3 regions of the Pseudomonas sp. NUPR-002 genome follow, and region 1 is predicted to be linked to each of the others. Evidence: predicted binding sites of a transcription regulator. Region 1 holds the regulator's gene; each other region holds the start of a gene.
The links. The regulator sigma-54, encoded in region 1, starts transcription at its own class of promoters, with help from an activator protein. The targets are predictions, from matches to a motif close to ANTGGCATNNANNTTGCTNT.
Positions count from the first base shown of each region.

Region 1 (6,109 bases):
ACCTTCAACACCCTCGACGGCCAGGGCATCAAGATGCTCATGGCCTCGGGCGTAACCACGGCAATCATCAGTGGGCGCAAGACCCCGGTGGTCGAGCGCCGCGCCAAGAACCTCGGCATCCCCCACCTGTATCAGGGCCGTGAAGATAAATTGGTGGTATTGGACGAGCTTCTCGGCCAACTCAACCTAAGCTATGAACAGGTTGCCTATCTGGGCGACGACCTGCCAGACCTGCCGGTGATCCGCCGCGTTGGCCTGGGCATGGCCGTGGCCAACGCTGCAGCCTTTGTCCGCGAGCACGCCCACGGGATCACCCAGGCCCGTGGCGGTGAAGGCGCCGCCCGCGAATTCTGCGAGTTGATCCTGCAAGCCCAGGGCAATCTCGACGCGGCCAACGCCAATTACCTGTAGAGCGACACATGTTCAGTAAAAAAATCCGCACCATTGCGCTGTTCAGTGTGATTACCGCCTTGCTGGTGGCAGTCGGCTACTGGAACATCGGCCCTGAAAGCTTTCTCGACAAGCCGGTAGCCCGTGTCGACGAAAAGGCCATCGACTATTACGCCACCAACGCCCACAGCGTGCAGTTTTTGCCTGACGGCAAAATGCAGTACGAAATGACCGCCGACAAAGTGGAGCATTTGATGGTCAGCGAGGTCACCCTGCTGACCAAGCCCGACCTGCAAATGTACCGTGGCACCACCTACCCTTGGCATGTGCAAAGCGAGAAAGGTGAGGTCAACCCTGACGGCTCAGAAGTGGAACTGATCGATTCTGTGCGGGTTGCCCGCACCGACGAAAAAAACCGCACCATGATCATTACCACCAGCCGGATGACGGTGTTCCCGCAGAAGCAATATGCGCAAACCGAGCAAGCCGTTAGAATCGACGGCGCCGACGGCGTAACTACGGGCAACGGAATGAAAGCGTATTTGAAAGACGGCAGGATGGACCTGCTGTCCAACGTAAGAGGACAGTATGAGGCTCGTTAAAACCCTCCCCTTTTTGCTCAGCCTGAGCGCAGCACTGGGAAGCGCGAGCGCCTGGGCCCTGCCGAACGACCGCGACCAGCCTATCCGCATTCAGGCTGACAACGCGCACCTGGATGACAAGAAAGGGGTTGCCACCTACACCGGCGACGTCATCATCACCCAGGGTTCGATGATGATCAAAGGCAACACCGTAACCATCACTCGCGCCGAATCCGGCGACATCGACGTGGTGACCTCGGTGGGCAACCTGGCCTACTTCGAGCAGCAACAGAGCGCTGCCAAGCCAGACAAGATGCAAGGCTATGCCGTTACCATCCAGTACCAGGCGCAAAAAGACCTGGTGGTGCTGACCGACCGCGCCAAAGTGGTCAATGAAGGCAATACCACCGAAGGCGAGAAGATCGTCTACAACACCAAGTCCCAGGTAGCGACTGCCGGTCGTGGCGGTAACGTCACCACCCCACGTCAGCGTATCGACATGGTGATCCAGCCGAAGAAGAAGGCCGAGTAAATGGCGACCCTCAAAGCCCAGCACCTGGCCAAGAGCTACAAGAGCCGACAAGTGGTCCGCGATGTCAGCATGTCGATCGACAGCGGCCAGATCGTCGGCCTGCTCGGCCCTAACGGCGCCGGCAAAACCACCTGCTTCTACATGATCGTCGGCCTGGTTCAGGCCGATCAGGGCCGCGTCCTGATCGACGACCTGGATGTCAGCCACCAGCCCATGCACGGCCGCGCCCGTGCTGGCATCGGCTACCTGCCTCAGGAAGCGTCGATCTTTCGCAAGCTGTCGGTTGCCGACAACATCATGGCGATCCTCGAAACCCGCAAAGATCTCGATACCGCCGGGCGTCGCAAGGAGCTGGAAAGCCTGCTGCAGGAATTCCACATCAGCCACATTCGCGACAACCTCGGCATGAGCCTTTCCGGCGGCGAACGTCGCCGCGTGGAGATCGCCCGCGCCCTGGCCACTGCGCCGAAGTTCATCCTGCTCGACGAACCCTTTGCCGGTGTCGACCCGATTTCGGTTGGCGACATCAAGCAGATCATCCACCACCTCAAGGCCAAGGGCATCGGTGTACTGATCACCGACCACAACGTCCGCGAGACGCTGGATATCTGCGAAACCGCTTACATCGTCAACGATGGTCAGCTGATTGCCGAAGGCGATGCAGAAACCATCCTGGCCAACGACCTGGTCAAAGAGGTGTATCTGGGCCACGAGTTCCGCTTGTAAGTTCGAAGCGACACAGCGCTTGCCTTGGGTGGCTGGCCCGGTGAAAACCGGCTTAATTGTTACAGCACCCTAGGCAAACGCTCCAATTTCAGGCATATAACTTGCTTAAAATTGGCGCTTCGGTGCCCTAGTAGTGGATGGCGCATGTGCGCCGGCGACAAAGGTGTTAAGCCCCTGCCATGAAACCATCGCTCGTCCTAAGAATGGGCCAGCAACTGACGATGACCCCGCAGTTGCAACAGGCCATCCGCTTACTCCAGCTGTCTACCCTGGACCTCCAGCAGGAAATCCAGGAAGCGCTGGAATCCAACCCGATGCTCGAACGTCAGGAAGACGGCGACGACTTCGACAACAGCGACCCGATGGCCGACAACGCCGAGAACAAGCCTGTTGCCGAAGTTCAGGACACCAGCTTCCAGGAAACCACGCAAACCGTGGACAACCTGGAAGACGGCGAATGGAGCGAGCGCATTCCCAACGAGCTACCGGTCGACACCGCCTGGGAAGATATCTACCAGACCAGCGCCAGCAGCCTGCCCAGCAACGACGATGACGAGTGGGACTTCACCACCCGTACTTCGGCGGGCGAGAGTCTGCAAAGCCACCTGCTCTGGCAGTTGAACCTGGCGCCGATGTCCGACACTGACCGGCTGATTGCCGTCACCCTGATCGACTGCATCAACAACCAGGGCTACCTCGACGAAACCCTCGAGGAAATCTGCGAGTCGTTCGACCCCGAACTGGATATCGAGCTCGATGAAGTTGAAGCGGTGTTGCACCGCATTCAGCAATTCGAGCCTGCCGGCGTCGCCGCCCGCAACCTCAGCGAATGCCTGCTGCTGCAACTGCGCCAACTGCCCGCCAGCACCCCGTGGATGGCCGAGGCACAGCGCCTGGTACGTGACTACATCGACTTGCTCGGCAGCCGCGACTACAGCCAGCTGATGCGCCGCATGAAGCTCAAGGAAGACGAGCTGCGCCAGGTCATCGAACTGGTTCAGAGCCTCAACCCACGCCCCGGCTCGCAGATCGAATCCAGTGAAGCTGAGTACGTGGTGCCCGATGTCATCGTGCGCAAAGACAGCGAGCGCTGGGTGGTCGAGCTCAACCAGGAAGCCGTGCCACGCTTGCGGGTCAACCCGCAGTACGCCGGCTTCGTCCGCCGCGCCGACACCAGCGCCGACAACACCTTCATGCGCAACCAGTTGCAGGAAGCCCGCTGGTTCATCAAGAGCCTGCAAAGCCGCAACGAAACCCTGATGAAGGTCGCCACCCAGATCGTCGAGCACCAACGCGGGTTCCTCGACCATGGCGACGAAGCCATGAAGCCGCTGGTGCTGCACGACATCGCTGAAGCGGTGGGCATGCACGAGTCGACCATTTCCCGGGTCACCACCCAGAAATACATGCATACCCCGCGCGGAATTTACGAGCTGAAGTACTTTTTCTCCAGCCACGTGAGCACCTCCGAAGGCGGTGAATGCTCGTCTACAGCGATCCGCGCGATCATCAAAAAACTGGTTGCTGCGGAAAATCAGAAAAAGCCATTGAGTGACAGCAAGATCGCTGGTTTACTGGAGGCACAAGGTATCCAGGTAGCCCGTCGCACCGTCGCCAAGTACCGCGAGTCCCTCGGCATCGCACCGTCGAGTGAACGCAAGCGACTGATGTAGCCCCTGAGATAACCACCGCAGTTCAGTGGCAGGCGCAACACCTGCCTCTTATGCACGGGCAACAAAGGAGAAGCTGTATGCAAGTCAATATCAGTGGACAGCATGTAGAAGTCACCCAACCGCTGCGCGAGTACGTCGAACAGAAACTGAAGCGGCTGGAAGGACACTTTGACAAGATCACCAACGTAACGGTGATCATGAAGGTCGAGAAACTGCAGCAGAAAATTGAAGCGACGCTGTTTATTCCCGGCGGCGAAGTGGTTGCAAATGCCGAACACTCAGACATGTATGCAGCGATCGACGCCTTGACCGACAAGCTCGACCGCCAACTGAAAAAACACAAGGAAAAACAGCAAAGCCTGCTGCAAGGTGCAGCGGCCCGCTGATCCCCCTCATCCATGATCCGACTTGAAACCATCCTGACCCCCGGCCGTTCCCTGGTGAACGTGCCGGGTGGCAGTAAAAAGCGCGTACTCCAGGAAATCGCCACGCTGATCAACCGGGAAGCCCCGGACCTGGAGATGCAAGACGTTTTTGAAAGCCTGGTTGCCCGGGAGAAACTCGGGTCGACTGGTTTTGGTAATGGCATTGCCATTCCACATTGCCGCCTCAAAGGCTGCTCATCCCCCATCAGCGCCCTGATGCACCTGGATGCACCGATCGACTTCGACGCCATCGATGGCGCCCCGGTCGATTTGCTGTTTGTCCTGCTGGTTCCAGAAGCGGCCACCGATGCGCACCTTGAGCTTTTGCGCCAAATTGCCAGCATGCTTGACCAAAAGGTCGTGCGTGACCGGCTGCGTGCCGCCGATAGCAGTGAAGCCCTGTACCAGGTTGTACTGGACGCACAAAACGGGCTTTAAACTATGCGCCTAATTATCGTCAGTGGCCGATCCGGCTCCGGCAAGAGCACCGCCCTCGCAGTTCTGGAGGACAACGGTTACTACTGCATCGATAACTTGCCGGCAGGGCTGCTTCCGCAATTGGCGGAAAATGCCCTGATCAACACCGAGCTGATGCAGCCCAAAGTGGCGGTATCGATCGATGCCCGCAACCTGCCCAGCCACCTGACACGCTTCCCCGAGCTGCTTGAAGATGCACGCAGTCGGCATATCCAGTGCGATGTACTGTACCTGGACGCCGATGAAGACACCCTGCTCAAGCGTTTTTCCGAAACCCGCAGACGTCACCCACTGACCAACGCCAATCGCTCGCTGGCCGAAGCGATCCGGGTCGAGAGTGACTTGTTGGGGCCGATTGCCGACCTTGCCGACCTGAAAATCGACACCACCAACCTGAACCTGTATCAGTTGCGTGACTCGATCAAACTGCGTCTGCTGAACCAGCCGGAGCCCGGTACTGCGTTTCTGGTCGAGTCGTTCGGCTTCAAGCGCGGCATGCCGGTCGATGCCGACCTGGTGTTCGATGTGCGCTGCCTGCCCAACCCGTATTGGAAACCGGAGCTGCGTGAGCATTCCGGCCTGGAGCAGCCAGTGATCGAGTACCTGGCCGCCCAGCCCGATGTCGAGGAAATGTTCCAGGACATCTCCAGTTACCTGCTCAAGTGGTTGCCGCGCTTCGCCGCCAGTAACCGCGCGTATGTCACCATTGCCATTGGCTGTACCGGTGGTCACCACCGTTCGGTGTACCTCACCGAGCGCCTGGGCCAGTTGCTGCAGCAATCTCTGAAGAACGTCCAGGTTCGCCACCGCGACCTCTAGCCCACAGGACCACCGCCGCGATGCCCGCTCGTGAAATCACCATCATCAACAAGCTGGGGCTGCACGCCCGGGCTGCGGCAAAGTTTGTCGGCGTGGCCGGACGCTTCCCCTGTGCAGTGCGTATCGGTCGTGCGCCAGAAAAAATGATCGACGGCAAGAGCATCATGGCGGTGATGATGCTCGCCGCCGGTAAAGGCACCCAGGTGCACCTGCACACTGAGGGTGAAGAAGAAGACGCAGCACTCGATGCGCTGGTCGAACTGATCAACAACTACTTTGACGAGGGCGAGTAACCGCCCTCGCTTCGCCTCACGCCATCGCCGTATCCATCACCATCATCAAACAGAAGCCAATGCACAGCCCCAGGCTCGCCAGGCGATGATGGCCATTGCTGCGTGATTCAGGAATGATTTCCTGAGTCACCACCAGCAACATCGCGCCCGCCGCACAGGCTAGCCCTAACGGCAGCAACAACTCGGCCACCGT
Region 1 is NZ_CM150476.1:5,107,729-5,113,837, forward strand. Features, by position in the region: gene ACVWSC_RS23460 (KdsC family phosphatase) at 1-411, shown strand, start outside; gene lptC (LPS export ABC transporter periplasmic protein LptC) at 420-992, shown strand; gene lptA (lipopolysaccharide transport periplasmic protein LptA) at 979-1,503, shown strand; gene lptB (LPS export ABC transporter ATP-binding protein) at 1,504-2,229, shown strand; gene ACVWSC_RS23480 (RNA polymerase factor sigma-54) at 2,409-3,902, shown strand; gene hpf (ribosome hibernation-promoting factor, HPF/YfiA family) at 3,980-4,288, shown strand; gene ptsN (PTS IIA-like nitrogen regulatory protein PtsN) at 4,301-4,765, shown strand; gene rapZ (RNase adapter RapZ) at 4,769-5,623, shown strand; gene ACVWSC_RS23500 (HPr family phosphocarrier protein) at 5,644-5,916, shown strand; gene ACVWSC_RS23505 (ZIP family metal transporter) at 5,933-6,109, opposite strand, start outside.

Region 2 (6,109 bases), 780 kb from region 1:
AGGGTCAGGAACTGGTTACGGAAACCGATCAGACCACGGGCTGGAATGTTGTATTCCAGACGTACACGGCCCTTGCCATCCGGCGCCATGTTGGTCAGGTCGCCTTTACGCAGACCCATTTCTTCCATGACCTTGCCCTGAGCTTCTTCAGGGATGTCGATGGTGACGTTCTCGAACGGCTCCTGCTTGGTGCCGTTGACTTCGCGGATGATGACTTCCGGACGGCCTACAGCCATTTCGAAGCCTTCACGACGCATGGTTTCGATCAGAACCGACAGGTGCAGCTCACCACGGCCGGAAACCTTGAACTTGTCAGCCGAGTCGCCTTCTTCAACGCGCAGTGCAACGTTGTACAGCAGCTCTTTGTCCAGACGCTCTTTGATGTTACGGCTGGTGACGAACTTGCCTTCTTTACCGCAGAACGGCGAGTCGTTGACCTGGAAGGTCATCGAAACGGTTGGCTCGTCAACGGTCAGCGGCTTCATCGCCTCAACCGCGTCAGGGCTGCACAGGGTGTCGGAGATGAACAGCTCGTCGAAACCGCTGATGCAGACGATGTCGCCAGCCTGGGCTTCTTCAACGTCAACGCGGTGCAGACCGTGGTGACCCATCAGCTTGAGGATACGGCCGTTGCGCTTCTTGCCGTCGACGTCGATAGCGACAACCGGGGTGTTCGGCTTGACGCGACCACGGGCGATACGGCCAACACCGATAACACCCAGGAAGCTGTTGTAGTCCAGTGCCGAGATTTGCATCTGGAACGGACCGTCACGGTCAACAGCTGGCGCTGGAACGTTGTCGATGATCGACTGGTACAGCGGGGTCATGTCTTCAGCCATGTCGGTGTGGTCCAGACCGGCAATACCGTTCAGGGCCGAGGCGTAGACGACTTTGAAGTCCAGCTGTTCGTCGGTAGCACCGAGGTTGTCGAACAGATCGAAGATCTGGTCCAGAACCCAGTCAGGACGTGCGCCCGGACGGTCAACCTTGTTGATGACCACGATTGGACGCAGGCCGGCTTCGAACGCCTTCTTGGTCACGAAACGGGTTTGCGGCATCGGGCCGTCTTGGGCGTCGACCAGCAGCAGTACCGAGTCAACCATCGACATTACACGCTCAACCTCGCCACCGAAGTCGGCGTGGCCGGGGGTGTCGACGATGTTGATGTGGTAGCCGTTCCAGTTGATGGCGGTGTTTTTCGCCAGAATGGTAATACCGCGCTCTTTTTCCTGGTCGTTGGAGTCCATGACGCGCTCGTCGTTGAGCTCGTTACGCTCCAGAGTGCCGGACTGACGCAGAAGTTTGTCAACCAGGGTGGTTTTACCATGGTCAACGTGGGCGATGATGGCGATGTTACGCAGATTTTCGATCACTTGTGTATCTCGATCAGAGGATTCGGGTTGCCACTATTTTAAGTGGCGAATATGAATGAACGGCGCTCAGACTGCCCGGCGGTCGGGAGGGCGATGGCGGATACTTCCGCCATACAGCCCCGGCGTCTTATGCCGGACGATAAACACGCACATTGGCATGTCCCTCGCTCAGCAGGTGGTGGGCATGCAGCCGACTCATCACGCCCTTGTCGCAATACAGCAGGTACTGGCGCGTTGGGTCCAGTTCCTTGAAGCGGCTGTTGATCGCATAGAACGGCATGACTTTGACTTCGATGCCATCCAGTTCCAGCGGTTCATCTTCCTGGGCATCCGGGTGACGGATGTCGATCACGACCTGACCGGCCAGTGCCTGGCCGACTTCTTCGACCTGGATGTCCTGGCTCAGCTCCTCGATCACATGGTCGATGGAGATCAGGCGGGCGCGCTCCAGAGCGCGCTCCAGCACGGCCATGTCGAATTGTTTCTCTTCGTGCTCGATGCGGTGGCGCTTGGCGTGGGTGGTCGGGTTCACCGAAATCACCCCGCAGTATTCAGGCATGTGCTTGGCGAAGTCAGCGGTACCAATTTCCACGGCCTGGTCGATGATGTCCTGCTTGTGGGTGGCCAGCAGCGGACGCAGTACCAGTTTATCGGTGGCCTGGTCGATGATCGACAGGTTCGGCAGGGTCTGGCTGGAAACCTGGGAAATCGCCTCGCCGGTGACCAGCGCGTCGATTTCCAGGCGGTCGGCCATGTGCGCCGCCGCGCGCAGCATCATGCGCTTGAGGGTCACGCCCATGTAACTGTTGTCGACCTTGCCGAGGATCTCGCCGACCACTTCCTCGAACGGCACGCTGATGAACAGCACGCGCTGGCTGCTGCCGTATTTCTTCCACAGGAAGTGGGCAACTTCCATCACCCCCAGCTCGTGGGCACGGCCACCGAGGTTGAAGAAGCAGAAGTGAGTCATCAGGCCGCGGCGCATCATCTGGTAGGCCGCCACGGTGGAGTCGAAACCACCGGACATCAGCACCAGGGTCTGCTCCAGGGCGCCCAGCGGGTAGCCGCCGATGCCTTTGTGCTGGCTGTGGATCACATACAGGCGCTGGTCGCGCACTTCGATGCGTACCTCGACTTCGGGGTTGCGCAGGTCGATACCGGCGGCGCCGCACTGCTGACGCAGCTGGCTGCCGACATAACGGTCGACATCCATCGAGGTGAAGGTGTGGTGACCGCCTCGCTTGCAGCGCACAGAGAAGCGCTTGCCGGCCAACAGGTGACCGAAGTGGGTCTTGCACTTGGCGACGATGTCGTCGAAGTCACCCAGCGGGTACTCTTCGACCTGCAGGAAGTGGGCGATACCCGGCATGCAGGTCAGGCGCTCGGTCATCTCGCGCAGGACTTTCTCGTCCTCGACGCGGGTAACCACCTCGAGATTGTCCCAGACACCATCGACCGCCAGCTCAGGATCGAGGTCCTTGAGCACGATACGAATGTTGCGGCCCAGTTGACGGATGAAGCGCTTGCGAACCGGGCGGCTCTTGATGGTGATCTCTGGAAAGACTTTTACGATTAGTTTCATGAAAAACAGCGCGCGAGGTGCCGACTAAAAAAGTGGGGCGCGGATTATAGCGGAAATTGCTCAAGGTTTAACCAATTAATCTACAGAAGGTTTCACGCGCACTCATTTGGTGCGCTACGCACCAAAAGCGCCTCTTAAGAGTGCAGAAAACCACCGGCATTTCAGCCAAACCGCCCGTTAATGCATGAGAATCGGGCAAAACATCCAAACCGGGGCACTGGCATGCAATTTGCTCCCTTGTGAGGCAGGTTGCCTTGGCCGACTATTCGCGCCCGGCATCACCCAAATTAAAGGGCTGCACAGGCAAGCTCTACCCCACCCGGAGGACACTATGTCGAAGTCGGTTCAACTCATCAAAGATCATGACGTTAAATGGATTGATCTGCGCTTCACGGACACCAAAGGCACCCAGCACCACGTGACCATGCCAGCTCGCGATGCGCTGGAAGACGACTTCTTCGAAGTCGGCAAAATGTTCGACGGTTCCTCCATTGCTGGCTGGAAAGGCATCGAAGCCTCCGACATGATCCTCATGCCGGTCGACGACACCGCCGTACTGGACCCGTTCACCGAAGAGCCGACCCTGATCCTGGTCTGCGACATCATCGAACCTTCGAGCATGCAAGGCTACGACCGCGACCCACGTGCGATCGCCAAGCGCGCTGAAGAGCACCTGAAAGCCACCATGATCGGTGACACCGTGTTCGCCGGTCCAGAGCCTGAGTTCTTCATCTTCGACGAAGTGAAGTTCAAGTCCGACATCTCCGGCTCGATGTTCAAAATCTTCTCCGAGCAAGGCTCGTGGATGTCCGACCAGGACGTAGAAGGCGGCAACCGCGGCCACCGTCCAGGCGTTAAAGGTGGCTACTTCCCAGTTCCGCCGTTCGACCACGACCACGAAATCCGTACTGCCATGTGCAACGCACTGGAAGAAATGGGTCAGACCGTCGAAGTTCACCACCACGAAGTGGCAACTGCCGGCCAGAACGAAATCGGCGTCAAGTTCAACACCCTGGTGAAGAAAGCTGACGAAGTTCAGACCCTGAAGTACGTCGTGCACAACGTTGCCGATGTCTACGGCCGTACCGCTACCTTCATGCCTAAGCCACTGTACGGCGACAACGGCTCGGGTATGCACGTGCACATGTCGATCTGGAAAGATGGCAAGAACACCTTCGCTGGCGAAGGCTATGCCGGTCTGTCCGACACCGCCCTGTACTTCATCGGCGGTATCATCAAGCACGGTAAGGCTCTGAACGGTTTCACCAACCCTTCGACCAACTCCTACAAGCGTCTGGTACCAGGCTTCGAAGCCCCGGTCATGCTGGCCTACTCGGCCCGTAACCGTTCCGCTTCGATCCGTATTCCTTACGTGTCGAGCCCTAAAGCCCGCCGTATCGAAGCACGCTTCCCGGATCCGGCTGCCAACCCATACCTGGCCTTCGCTGCACTGCTGATGGCCGGCCTGGACGGTATCCAGAACAAGATCCACCCAGGCGACGCTGCCGACAAGAACCTGTACGACCTGCCGCCTGAAGAGGCGAAAGAGATCCCACAGGTTTGCGGCAGCCTGAAAGAAGCCCTGGAAGAGCTGGACAAAGGCCGTGCGTTCCTGACCAAGGGCGGCGTGTTCTCCGACGACTTCATCGATGCCTACATCGCCCTGAAGAGCGAAGAAGAAATCAAAGTCCGCACCTTCGTACACCCACTGGAATATGAGCTGTACTACAGCTGCTAATTCAGTGACGCCTGCGCAAGCGGCGTGACGCTACAAAAAGAGGCCTCCTTCGGGAGGCCTTCTTTTTTTCTGACAAAGGTATGCGAAGCAGCCGACAGGTAAAAAGATTGAGCCACGGCACACTCAGCGCTCCCTTTTCTGAAGGCCTTATCATGCGTACTTTCTTGCCTGTCTTACTGTTTACACCCCTGCTGCTCACCGGCTGCACCTCAACACCCTCCCCTGACAGCGAATTGCAGCGGTTGCTCAACAGCGTTGATCAACGCCTGGACATCGCCCAGGCCGTGGCCCTGAACAAATGGGACTCGGGCCAGCCCGTACAAGACCTTAGTCGCGAAGTGCAGATCATCACTAACGTTCAGGCTCAGGCGGTGCGTTTCGGCGTTGACCCACGGCGGGCGGCAATATTTTTCGGCGACCAGATTGAAGCCAACAAACTGCTCCAGTACAGCGCGCTGTCGAAGTGGCACGCCGTAGGCAGTGCACCCGGCACGCACCGCGTCGATCTGGCCATGCACTTGCGCCCGCAACTGGACCGCCTGCAGCGCAGCCTGCTCAGCGAGCTTGCAGCGTTCGATCGCAATCGTCCCGAAGATTGCCAGCGCACGGTGGCTCAGGCCATTGGCCAACGGGCAAACGACCCACAACGCGCCTTGGCCCTGGTTCGCGCCACCGCTCACCTGTGCGCCGTGCAGTAATCTTTCCTCTATGCTCTATATTGGTGCACGAAACAGCGTGCACTTGAGCGATTCAGCCCATTTTGGTTCAAGCACACTGCCGTTTTAGGGCTTTATAGCCATATTTAGCGCAAATACAGGTCTTTATCCGGCAGATCCGCTTCTTTTCGGAGCCTTGGTTTGTTTTTTGCATTTTCTTGTTACCAGCAGACAACCAGCGCCCACGACCCTGGCCCAGCCGGAGTCGTCATGAGCCAAAAGAGGTCACAGACACCCCATGACCATCAGCGATGCCCTGCACCGACTGCTACTGGACAACCTGACCACCGCTACCATCCTGCTCAATGCCGAATTGCGCCTTGAGTACATGAACCCGGCAGCGGAAATGCTCCTGGCCATCAGCGGCCAGCGTAGCCATGGGCAATTCATCAGTGAGTTGTTCACCGAGTCACCTGAAGCGCTCAACTCCTTGCGCCAGGCGGTGGAACACGCCCACCCGTTCACCAAGCGCGAAGCTCAGCTGACCTCGCTGACCGGGCAAACCCAAACCGTCGACTATGCGGTAACGCCGATCCTCAACGCCGGACGGACTTTGCTGCTGCTTGAGGTTCACCCGCGCGACCGGCTGCTGCGCATCACCAAAGAAGAAGCCCAGCTGTCCAAGCAGGAAACCACCAAACTGCTGGTACGCGGCCTGGCCCACGAGATCAAGAATCCACTGGGTGGTATTCGCGGGGCG
Region 2 is NZ_CM150476.1:5,887,601-5,893,709, forward strand. Features, by position in the region: gene typA (translational GTPase TypA) at 1-1,373, opposite strand, end outside; gene thiI (tRNA uracil 4-sulfurtransferase ThiI) at 1,501-2,955, opposite strand; gene glnA (type I glutamate--ammonia ligase) at 3,287-4,693, shown strand; gene ACVWSC_RS27135 (chorismate mutase) at 4,846-5,391, shown strand; gene glnL (nitrogen regulation protein NR(II)) at 5,648-6,109, shown strand, end outside.
Region 2: the regulator sigma-54 is predicted to act here: its motif matches at 3,172-3,191, upstream of glnA (type I glutamate--ammonia ligase).

Region 3 (6,109 bases), 550 kb from region 1:
CGGCGCTACGCCTGTGTGATTAGCCGATCTGCAAAACCCGAGCCATGGCTTCATCGCCTTCTTTGGCCGTGGTCATCATCTTGACGTGCAGTTCGAATTGCCGAGACAGCGCCAGCACCGAGGTCATTTCCTCGACGGCATTGACGTTACTGTTCTCAAGGAAGCCCGACACCAGCTTGACGTTGGCATCGGCCGGCGCCGGTTGGCCGGTGGTGGTATGAATCAGACCGTCCGGGCCTTTGGTCATGGTCTTGAGATCAGGATTGACCATCTTGATCCGGTCAACTTCAGCCATCACCCGCGGGCCTTCGCCCATGGCGCGAATGGAGATGGTGCCGTCTTCACCGACCTCGATCTTCTGCTCTGGCGGTACGGCAATCGGCCCGCCGTTGCCCATCACCGGCATACCGTTGCCGGCACGCAGCACGCCCAAGGCGTCGATGTTCATGCTCGCGGTACGCACGTAGGCTTCGCTGCCGTCGGGTGCTTGCACAGCGATAAAGCCGTCGCCACCGATGGCCACGTCGAGGTCACGGCCGGTTTCCATCAAGGAGCCCGGGGTGAAATCGGTCGCTGGGCGCTCGGTCATGGCATAGGCGCGCGCCGGAAAGCTGTCACCGAACACCGGCATCGAACGCGCCTGCTCCAGGTCACGCTGAAAACCGCTGGTAGAAATGTTCGCCAGGTTGTTGGCATGAGCCTTTTGCGCCAGCGCGTTCTGGCTGGCGCCGGTCATGGCCACGTAAAGCATCTTGTCCACAGGATCTCCTCTGCACGAACCCTTGTCGCGCTGCCACCTTGACAAGCATTAAGCAATTATCGAACCAGAGCGGGCAAAGCCCCGTAATCCGGGGCCTTGAGGAAGGACGCCAGGCATCTGCCGTCAGTTTGTCGGCGAACTGTTGCCGCCAGCGGCAATGGCCGCCTTACCAGGTGCGGCAACCGGCGTTGTTATACGGCCCCGAATGGCGCACCCAGCCCTCGCCGGGATCGATCTGCGAACACATGAAGCGCCCGGTTGCCACGCTTTGCCACTGATACCAGGGCGCAGGCGCCGCGTGCGCGGCGAACACCAGCAATAGCCCCGCCAAAATGACCCAAGCCTTCACCCCAACCTCCCGACATCCTCCCCCGGTAGGAGCGGGCTTGCCCCGCGATGCGATGTGACTGACCGCTCGCTATCGCGGGGCAAGCCCGCTCCTACCAGGGGTGAAGCAAAACAAAAAAGCCCCTGCAGGCAGGGGCTTGGTAGCGTGCAACCTATCAAGTCATCTGAATGATGGTTTGCATGATGGTGCTTTCGGTGGAGATGGTTTTGGCGTTGGCCTGGTAGTTACTCTGCGCCTTGATCAGGTTGACCAGCTCACCGGTCAGATCAACGTTGGAGTCTTCCAGCGCGCCGCCATAGATCTTGCCCATTGTGCCGGTGGCCGGCTCACCAACGATTGGCACACCCGAGGCATACGACTCAGCCCAGGCAGTGCCACCCACAGGCGTCAGGCCCTGAACGTTGGCAAAGTTGGCAATCGCCACCTGACCAATCACTTTGTCCTGGCCGTTGGTGAAGTTGGCAAACAGGTTACCGCTCTGGTCGACGGTCAAGCCGCTGAGCTCACCGGTGGCATAGCCGTCCTGGTTTTTCGCAGTGGTGGCCGAGGCGGCGTTGTACTGAGTGGTCGCCAGCATATCCAGGGTCACGCCGCCCACTTTGGCGGTGGCGCCATTTTCAACCCAGTTGCCTGCCGCGTTTTTCTCGGCCGGCTTCCAGCCCGCGAGCTGGAAGGTCTTGGTATCGGTAATGGTCAGGCCACCGGTAACCGGGCCGGCAGTCATGGCGGCGGTATCGAGGCTGCCATCGGTCTTGAACGGCAGTTTGTTCACCAGCGGCGTGGTCAGCGACGGATCAGCCGGGTTGCGACCGTCAATGGTGGTGTACATGGTCCAGGAGTTGGTACCGGCATCTTTGACGAAATACTGGTTCATCTGGTGGGCATTGCCCTGACTGTCATAGACGTCGGTGTTGAAGGTGTAGTTGTAGCTACCGACTTCACCTGGGTTGAACGGCGAAATCTTTGGCTCGACGGCACTGGAGTTCAGGTTCAGGGTTTCACTGATCCGCCCGGTTGGGTTCGGCGCGAGGTTGGAGGTGTCGATCTGCAGATCGGTGAGCACACCCTTGACGACCTTGCCGTCGCCATCAACACCATAACCCTGCAGCTTGGCTCCTTGAGCGTTAACGATGTTGCCTGCTTTGTCGCTATAGAACGCACCGGCACGGGTGTAGACCTTGGTGCCGTTGTCGCTCATGGCGAAGAAGCCGTTGCCATCGATCGCCAGGTCCAGGCTCTGACCGGTGCCGCTGAAGTTACCCTGGGTGAACATCTGCGACACGGCGGCGGTGGTCACGCCGCTGCCGATAGTCGTGCGACCGCTGGTACCGCGAATCGACGAGGCATACTGGTCGGCAAATTCGGTGCGCGACGATTTGAAGCCAGTGGTGGCAACGTTGGCAATGTTGTTGCCGGTTACGCCCAGGGCTTTGTTTGCTGCGTAAAGTCCGCTCAGACCGATATTGAAAGACATGTGCTCACTCCTGCCGCTGTATCGGCCCTAGATTCCAATGGATTGAATTTTCGACAGCCCGATGCTGCCGAGCCCAGCCAGGTTCAGCATCATCTCCGAACCGTTGCTGCCCATGGTTACGCTGCTGACCGAAGCCGGCAGGTTGGTGGTCATCGTTTTCGCTACACCATCGATGGTGCCCGAGGCCTTGAAGGTGTAGGTGCCGGCCGGTGCTACTTCGCCGTCACTGTCCTTGCCGTCCCAGGTGAAGTCGACCTTGCCGCCCTTCTGGCTACCCAGTTCGAGCGTACGCACCAGGTCGCCGTCACTGTTATAGATACCGACGGTGGTCAGGGTGCTGGACGAAGTCAGGTTCATCGACCCCTTCATCTCTTTGCTGGTATCGACCACTGCTTTGTCGGTTTCTACCACCACATTGCGACCCACCAGCGAAGACGCCTGCAGGGCAATCGACGACAAGAATGCACCACCGATAGTGGCGACCGATTCATTGAGGGTCTGCATGCTTTCCAGGCTGCTGAACTGCGCCAACTGCGCAACGAACTCGCCGTTCTCCTGAGGATCGAGCGGGTTCTGGTTCTTCATCTGCGTTACCAGCAGTTGCAGAAACGCATCTTTACCCAAGGCGCTGCCGGCGTTACCGGTATTGGGGTTATTACCCGTGGTCTCAGGCTTTTGCAGCGACTGCAACACCGCATTGCTGACACCTGCGGTCGTGTTGGTTGTGGTCATACGCCTACTCCTGTTACTGACCCAGGGTCAGGACCTTCTGCATCATGGTCTTGGCCGTGTTCATCAACTCGGCGTTGGTCTGGAACGAGCGGCTGGCCGAGATCATGTCGGCCATTTCTTCGACCACGTTGACGTTCGGGTAGTAGACATAGCCGTCTTTGTTCGCAGCAGGATGGTTAGGCTCGTAGCGCGCCTCAAGGTTGCTTTGATCCTCGACCACACCCAGCACCTGAACGCCCTGCCCGGCTGCGTCCTGATCCTGGAACAACGACTGACTGACACCGCCCTGGGCTTGCTGGAAGGTGGTGGCAAATACCGGGTGACGTGCGCGGTAGGTCTGATCGATGCTCGAGGACACCGTCTCGGCGTTGGCAATGTTCGAAGCGACGGTGTTCAGACGCGTGGTCTGGGCGCTCATGCCGCTACCGGCAATGTTGAAGACACTGGCGAGGGACATGACTTACTCTCCGCGCAGGGCCGATACCAGCCCTTTGAATTTACTGTTGAGCAGCGTAAAGCTGGCCTGGAAACCCACGGCGTTTTCCGCATAGCTCGATTGCTCAAGCTGGGCATCAACGGTGTTCTGGTCGATCGACGGCTGCATCGGCGTGCGGTACTGCAGGGTCTCATCACCCATGCTCAGCCCTTCGGCTTCGATGTGCCGGGCGTTGGTCCGGTCCAGCGCGAAATGGCCCTTGCTGGTCTGCTCGGCCTGGGCGGCCAGCACCGAAGCGAAGTCCATGTCACGCGCCTTGTAGTTCGGCGTGTCGGCGTTAGCGATGTTGTTGGCCAGCACCTCGGCGCGCTGAGCGCGAAAGCCCAGTGCCTTTTCGTGAATGCCAAGCGCTTTGTCGAAGCTGATGCTCATGTCGGGGAAACCTTCGAAGGTTTTTCGTTGACTGAGCTAGAGCAAGAGCCATGCCAAAAAACAAAACCCCGTAAATACGGGGTTTTAAGGGGATTGCCGGTGGCGGCAATGCCAGAAAAGCGGCAAAGGCTTTCCGCCGGGCGCCAGCAAAGCGGCAATTGCCGCCTACTGTGGGAGCGGGCTTGCCCCGCGAAGCGATGTGTCAGGTCAATCGCTATCGCGGGGCAAGCCCGCTCCTACAGGTTATTTGGCTTGGTAGATGATGCCTGGGCTGCACTGAACCATCTGGTAATGATCCGGCAAACCGTTGAGCGCCTCGGAAGCGCCAAGAAACAGATAACCACCCGGTTTCAGCGTGCTATGAATGCGCAGCAAAATGTCTTTCTTGACCTGAGCCGAGAAGTAGATCAGCACGTTGCGGCAGAACACGATGTCGAACTTGCCCAGGCTGGCGTAGCTATCAAGCAGGTTGAACGAGCGAAATTCCACCCGGCTGCGAATCGGCGCCTTGACCGCCCAACGCCCTGGCGCTTTCACATCGAAGTAACGCTGCAGGCGCTCCTGCGATAAGCCACGGGCAATCGCCAGGCTGTCGTACTCACCGGTTTTGCAGTTGGTCAGCATGGCCCCCGACAGGTCGGTGGCAACAATCTGCGCGCCCATCTTCAACTGGCCAATGTTGCTGCGCTCGAACTCGTCGATCGCCATGGAAATCGAATACGGCTCCTGCCCCGACGAACAAGCCGCCGACCAGATGCGCAAGCGCTGGCCAGGGTTGGCTTTGATCTGCTCAGGCAAGACCTTGTTCTTCAGCACTTCAAACGGGTAGGTGTCGCGAAACCATAGGGTTTCGTTGGTGGTCATGGCGTCCACCACCTGCTCGCGCAAACCGCTGCGCGGCTGGCTTTGAATGCGCTGTACCAGTTCGGTCAGGGTTTTGATGCCCTGCTGCTCCATCAGCTTGTTGAGACGGCTGGAGACCAGGTACTGCTTATTTTCGCCCAGCAGGATGCCACAGGCTTTTTCCAGGAAGACCCGGAACTGTTCGAAATCCAAATTACCCGTAGACAATGGTGCCGCCTCTTAAATCATGTGAACCGCCAGGGGTTACCCCCTGGCCGTTAGTGCGTGGCCTTGATGCGATCGACGACGCGCTGAGCGAGGTCGTCGGGCTTGAACTTGGCCAGGAAATCATCCGCCCCGACCTTCTTGACCATCGCCTGGTTGAACACTCCGGAGAGCGAAGTATGCAGGATGATGTGCAATTTTTGCATGCGCGGGTCGCTGCGGATCTCGGCCGTCAGGGTGTAGCCGTCCATCTCCGGCATCTCGATATCGGAGATCATCATCAGGAATTCTTCTTCCGGACGCTTGCCCTCATCGACCAGCTTGCGCAGGTATTCGAGCGCCTGGCGGCCATCGTTGAGCGCCACCACTTCCACCCCGACCGTCTGCAGGCAACGACTGACTTGCTTGCGCGCCACCGACGAATCATCGACCGTCAGCACCCGCAGCAGTACCGCCTTGTCCTGCACTTCGGCATCCACCACACCCGCAGAGATCGACTCGGAGGTTGGCGCGACTTCGGCGAGGATCTTCTCCACGTCGATGATCTCGACCATCTTGTTGTCGACCCGGGTCACGGCGGTCAGGTAGTGATCGCGGCCAGTCCCCTTGGGTGGCGGATGGATCTCTTCCCAGTTCATGTTGACGATGCGTTCCACCGAGTGCACCAGAAAACCCTGGGTCTTGGTGTTGTACTCGGTGATGATCACGAAGCTCTTGCTGACATCTTCACTCAGACCGGGCATACCGGTCGCCATCGCCAGATCGAGGATCGGGATGGTTGCCCCACGAATATTCGCGACACCGCGCACTACCGGGTTGGACTTGGGCATCACCGTCAAGGGTGGGCACTGCAGCACC
Region 3 is NZ_CM150476.1:4,556,686-4,562,794, forward strand. Features, by position in the region: gene ACVWSC_RS20825 (flagellar basal body rod protein FlgF) at 20-760, opposite strand; gene ACVWSC_RS20830 (hypothetical protein) at 927-1,109, opposite strand; gene flgE (flagellar hook protein FlgE) at 1,264-2,583, opposite strand; gene ACVWSC_RS20840 (flagellar hook assembly protein FlgD) at 2,611-3,315, opposite strand; gene flgC (flagellar basal body rod protein FlgC) at 3,329-3,772, opposite strand; gene flgB (flagellar basal body rod protein FlgB) at 3,776-4,183, opposite strand; gene cheR (protein-glutamate O-methyltransferase CheR) at 4,427-5,254, opposite strand; gene ACVWSC_RS20860 (chemotaxis protein CheV) at 5,305-6,109, opposite strand, start outside.
Region 3: the regulator sigma-54 is predicted to act here: its motif matches at 4,222-4,241, upstream of flgB (flagellar basal body rod protein FlgB).